One region of the Synechococcus sp. RC10A2 genome, then DNA from elsewhere that is predicted to be linked to it. Evidence: predicted binding sites of a transcription regulator. Region 1 holds the regulator's gene; the other holds the start of a gene.
What was found. The regulator NtcA, encoded in region 1, controls nitrogen genes in cyanobacteria. The targets are predictions, from matches to a motif close to GTANCNNNNGNTAC.
Positions count from the first base shown of each region.

Region 1 (2,856 bases):
CCTTTCATCGAAAACGTCAACAAGTTTCAGAATCCGCTGCGCCGCCCCGTGGCGACGACGGTGTTTTTGATCGGCACCTTGGTCACCCTCTATTTGGGCATTGGCGCCACCTTGCCTCTGGATAAGTGGGTCACCCTGGGCCTGTTCTAGAGGGCAGAATATCGGCTTGATAACTCTGAGTGCAGCAGGCCGGTGGCCGGGCTGCACTTTTTTTGGACGTGGGGGACTTTTCGGCAAACCTGGGGGCCAAGGGATGGTAATATCGCTACGCATTCTTTTGCTGTGACCGCCCATGAGCGTTCCTTCCTCTGCTGTCCGAACCTATCGGATTACAGCCCTGGCCGGAGATGGGATCGGTCCTGAAATCATGCAGGTGGGGCGGGCGGTTTTGGATGCGGTTGCCGCTCAGGTGGGGTTTTCCCTCCAGTGGCAGGAGGGCTTGATTGGCGGGGCCGCCTACGAAGCCACGGGGGATCCCTTGCCGCCAGAGACCTTGAAAATGGCCCAGGAGAGCGATGCTGTTTACTTGGCGGCAGTTGGCGACTTTAAGTACGACACCCTGCCGCGGGAGAAGCGCCCTGAGCGGGCTTTGTTGGGCTTGCGGGCGGGCCTGGGGCTGTTTGCCAACTTGCGCCCGGTGAAGATCTTTCCGCAACTGGTGCAGGCCTCTTCCCTCAAGCCGGAGGTGGTTGCCGGGATCGACCTGGTGGTGGTGCGGGAGCTCACCGGCGGCATCTACTTCGGCCAACCCAAAGGGATCTTCACAGATGCCAAGGGATCCCGGCGGGGTGTGAACACCATGGCCTACAGCGAGGCGGAGGTGGATCGCATTGCCCGTGTGGCTTTTGAACTGGCCCGCAAACGCCGGCGCAAGCTCTGCTCGGTGGATAAAGCCAATGTCCTGGAAGTGTCACAACTGTGGCGGGAGCGGGTTACCGCCATTGCGGCTGAGTACCCCGACGTGGAGCTGTCCCACCTGTACGTCGATAATGCTGCCATGCAGTTGGTGCGCTGGCCCAAGCAGTTTGACGTCATTCTCACGGAGAACCTCTTCGGGGATATCCTCTCCGACGAGGCGGCGATGCTGACCGGGTCCATCGGCATGTTGCCCTCTGCCTCTTTGGGATCCTCTGGCCCTGGGGTGTACGAACCCGTACACGGGTCAGCCCCGGATATTGCCGGACAAGACAAGGCCAACCCCATTGCCCAGGTGCTCTCCGGGGCAATGCTGCTGCGCTACTCCTTGGATCAGCCCCAGGCTGCCGACCGCATCGAACAGGCCGTCGAGGCGGTTTTGGCCCAGGGCTACCGCACTGCCGACATCTACTCTGAGGGGATGACCCTCGTCGGCTGTCGGGAAATGGGGGAAAAGATCTTGGCTGCTCTGGCCCAGCAGCAAGCCTCCCCCCAAGGATCGCTCTCAGCCCCTGGTGGTTGAGGGGAGGTTCCCTCGTCGCTGCCCTGCCCTGGTGGCACGGCTACTCCTCTCCCAGAGGGAGGGATTGTCCCGACTGGTAAATTCCTGGAAACGGCCCTAGGGGCAGCTTCTCCCCCTAGGCAAAGCGATGGCCAAGCTGCATTGGGTCGTGGACGGTGATCTTTTTCTTGTGGATGGAAATGTAGTTCTTCTTGCGCAGCTCCCCCAACAGACGAGTGATGGTGACGCGAGTGGAGCCGATCGCTTCCGCAATGGCCTGGTGGGATAGCTTGAGATCGATGGTGACTCCATTGGGGCCGGGCACCCCGAAGTCGCGGCAGAGGATCAGTAGAAAGCTGACCAGACGGGATCCCATGTCGCGGTGGGCCAGCGTCTCGATCATCATCTCCGTCTGCAAGATGCGGGAAGACAGGCTCCTGAGGAGCAACATGGAGAGCTCAGCGTTCTCCCGCAAGGATTTTTCCACCTGTTCGATGGGCAGAGAGAGCAGCTGGACGCGGGTAAAGGCCACCGCGTGATAGAAGCGGTCGGAGCGCTGCCCCGTGATGAAGGAGAGCACCCCAAAGATGCTGTTTTCCCGCAGGAGAGCGACGGTAATTTCTTCCCCCATTTCGTAGACCCGCGAGAGCTTGACAGCTCCTTTCACCAAAAAGTAAACCCGCTCCGCCGGATCCCCAGGAAAGAAGATGGTCTTACCGCGCTCAAACGTTTCGATAACCGGAGGATGGTGAGGCCCTCCCAACTGTTTGAAGGCTGCAACCAGAGATTTTTCTGCAATGGCCACTGCCATATTCTTCAACCTTTTAAGGTCAGTTTATCCCTTAGAATCAACCCAACAAGATCAGCCAGGAGTGCCGGGGTTGAGCTGCCCGCTATTGACCCAAGCCACCCTTGACTCAAAAATGACCTCGGCGGCAAGATTATCCTAAGCTAAAAGACTCTGCTTGGATATCTTTGTAGCAGGAGCTACATCTTTGAAGTCTTGTCTCCTGTCCAAGATATGCCTCTAGCGCACTGTTTTGGGACGGTGCAGGCGGGAGGTGCGAGGAAAGTTATATGGGGATCGCGCAGGGTGGGGTTGCCGCCCCTTCTCAGCTAAGCCGTCAGCATTTCACGGTGCGGATGCCGGAGCCGGCCAATCACCTTTTGGAGGTGGAACTACAGATCCAAGAGGTGGATCCAGAAGTACCTCTGCAACTGCGGCTGCCGGTGTGGACGCCGGGATCCTACCTGGTGCGGGAATATGCCCGCCATGTGCAAGAGTTTCAGGCAGCAACGGAGCAAGGGATCCCTTTGGCCTGGCGGAAGGTAGATAAGCACACTTGGGAGATCGAGCCGCCCCGCTGTTCGGCTGTCGCGATCCGCTATCGGGTCTACGCCTACGAGCTGACGGTGCGCACCAACCATTTGGATCTCAC
Region 1 is NZ_JANSHP010000029.1:73,537-76,392, forward strand. Features, by position in the region: gene petD (cytochrome b6-f complex subunit IV) at 1-150, shown strand, start outside; gene leuB (3-isopropylmalate dehydrogenase) at 293-1,438, shown strand; gene ntcA (global nitrogen regulator NtcA) at 1,554-2,228, opposite strand; gene NW848_RS03340 (M61 family metallopeptidase) at 2,495-2,856, shown strand, end outside.

Region 2 (2,856 bases), on a different contig from region 1:
ACAGCCTGTCCAGTGGATGCGCACCGTTTGAGGAATCTCCAGCTCGGCTTCCAGCTCTTCCATCAGGGCCACGGCGCGGTTTTTGGTCTCGATGAGGGCAAAGTTGCAAAACTGGTTGCCCGTACAGGACACCAACCCCCGCTGCAAGGGTCCCGGGTTGGGGGAGAACTTTTTCAAGAGCGGCTCTTTGAGCAGGGGGGCCACCCGCGAGTCGGGCACATTGGGGATGAGCACGTTCTGCTCCACCGTTAGCCGCAGCTCCCCGGAGCCGTACACCTCCGCCAAGCGAGCCAGCTCCCTCATCTCCGGGACGTTGAGCCGCCCGACGGGCACGTGCAGGCCTACAAAGTTGAGGCCCAGTTGCTTTTGGGCGTGTACTCCCAGCAGATCCCGCTTGTGCCAGACCACCTCGTCTTTTTCCGCCGCTCTGGGCAGAGGGTGGCCAATCTGCTGCTCCACCGCCACCCGAAACTTCTCCAGGCCCCACTCGTCAATGAGCCACCTCAGCCGCGCCTTTTGCCGGTTGGCCCGCAGGCCGTGATCCCGATAGACCAGCAGCACCGCCTCACATAGAGGAACCACATCGCGGGGATCTACCCAAACGTCCAGCCCGATGGCCTCGGCACAGCGGCGGGCCGAAAAAAAGCCTCCCACCAAGACGTTGAAGCCCAGCTTGCCCTCTTTGAAAGCAGGCACAAAAGCCAGGTCATTGATCTCGGCATGCACCGAGTTGTCGCGACAACCGCAGATGGCGATGTTGAACTTGCGCGGCAGGTTGGTGAAGGAAGGGTTGCCCTCGCCGTTGTTGGTTACCATGTCCTGCACTTTGCGGGTGAGGCCGCGCACGTCGATCAGCTCATCCGGGTCGATACCGGCCAGAGGGGATCCCGTGATGTTGCGCACGTTGTCCATGCCTGACTGGATGCTGGTCAGGCCCACCTCCTTGAGTTGCCGCAGAACCTGAGGCATGTCCTCAATGGGAATGCCCCGCAGTTGCAGGTTTTGCCGAGTGGTGATGTCGGCTACGCCATCTTGGCCGTAGGGGCGGAGGATCTCGGCCAACTTGCGCATTTGGCCGCTGGTCAGGATCCCATTGGGCAGGCGCAGCCGCAGCATGAACTTGCCAGGGGTGCGCTTGCGAAAGAAGATCCCCAGCCACTTGAGGCGGTGATCCCGGTCGTCTTCAGGAATGTTCTCCCAACCCATCCGGGCAAACGCCTCCAGCTCGGCCTTGACCGCCAGCCCATCCTTTTCGCTTTTGAGGCGTTCAAATTGGTTCGCCATGATCGCTGCCGTGGGGTGAACACTAGCTACCCTAGCAATGACGAACCGTTAACTTTGGTATTGGCAGTTACGCTTTGTAACAGGTTATGCAGTTTTGTCATTCTCGAATTGCGCTTTATGCATAAAGTCAGGCTTCCAGGAGCAGCAGACCCCTCTTTCCCCTTTGGGAAAGGGGCTGGGGGTGAGGAAAAGCTAGTTGAGAGGGTTGAAAGAGTCGAAAGGCTCCCTCTGCCAGAGGAAACGGGGCGGGATCCCCAGCCCTTCGGTGAGGGGTGCGGGCCTTGGCGGCGCCTGAGGGTCGCAGTCGTAGAGGGTGGTGGTGTAGCGATAGGTGCGCGGCGGCCCACCCATGAGCCGGATGCCGCTGATCTCAAAGAGGTAGGGGCGATTGGGCTGAACGGATCCCACCGAGTAGGTGAGGGTTTCTAGGCCAAAGGCGGGATCCCCAACCCGGATATCTCCAACGGGCACCGGCTCACCTGTGACGGCATCGGTGATGCGGATTTGGGCTTGGCTGAGGTCAGACAGGCCGCCGCGGCTGGGCACCGAGAAAGACCAGCGGTAGGCAGACAAGGGCTGGCCGGAAAAGCCCTCCAGACGGTACAGGTAGCCGTCTCTTTCGGGGAAAGCAATAAACTCGGGATCCGGTACCGACTCGTCAAAGCCGAAGACCCAATTGGCATTGGCCTGGGTCACCCGCCCGGCCCGCGGGTCAAAGACGATGCCGTAGGCTCCTTGGGCATATTGGGGATAGAGGTTCCAGCGGCGATGCCCCACATCTACAAAGTTCTCTCGGCCCGGCTCGGCAAAGTAGATATCCACCTGGCGCGCCAACACCCGCCCTGGGTCGGGGCCGTTCAGCTCCAGAATGGGGCCAATCGCCAAGTTGCCAAAGCGGGATCCTGCCTCTCCAGCAGGGGTAAAGCAGCGCCAAGAGGGGGGCGGCTGGTGGCTGAGGGCGCCATTGGCCACCTGCATCAGGGCCGCCTGCTGAGCGGCCTCCAAGAATTCGGGATTGAGCTTCACCGGCGGCAACTCGTGCAACAGCCGCAGAAAGTTCAACCGATCCATCATCTTCTGGGCTGCTGCTGGGGTGAGGCGACCGGGATTGCAGATGGCAGCCTGAGGCTGCTCGGCGTAGATGGGACCAGCAAAGGTGCGGGTTTGGCGATCCAACTGGCAAAGAAAGCTAGCAATTGGCAGCTCCCCTGCCCGGGGAGGCTCTGGAGCCGTGGGGGATCCCTCCCCATTGCAGGCCGTCAAGAGACCAAGGCAGAGCAGAATGACCAGCCCTACCCCCCACCGCTGCTTTAAGCCAAGCAGCCGCTGCCAGCGCATGCAAAACTATCGGCCAGCGGGAGTGGGGGTGGGAGTGAGGCTAGGGGGGCTAACCGTGCTGCCGCTGCCCCCGTCGCAGGCAGACAACAGCCCTAGGCACAGGAACAGAGCCAGGGTGCTCAAGAGCTTGCCGGTTTCTGGGGTAGGTTGGAGTGTAGCCATAGTAACAAATCTCCAAGACGCCGCTGGGTTTGACCCCGTTTTATCACATAGGGGGGAGTGCCAAGGCTCCTG
Region 2 is NZ_JANSHP010000040.1:10,590-13,445, forward strand. Features, by position in the region: gene NW848_RS03890 (ferredoxin--nitrite reductase) at 1-1,284, opposite strand, end outside; gene NW848_RS03895 (CAP domain-containing protein) at 1,477-2,460, opposite strand; gene NW848_RS03900 (hypothetical protein) at 2,629-2,784, opposite strand.
Region 2: NW848_RS03890 (ferredoxin--nitrite reductase) is a predicted target of NtcA. The motif match lies at 1,342-1,355, and genes of this name have one in related genera.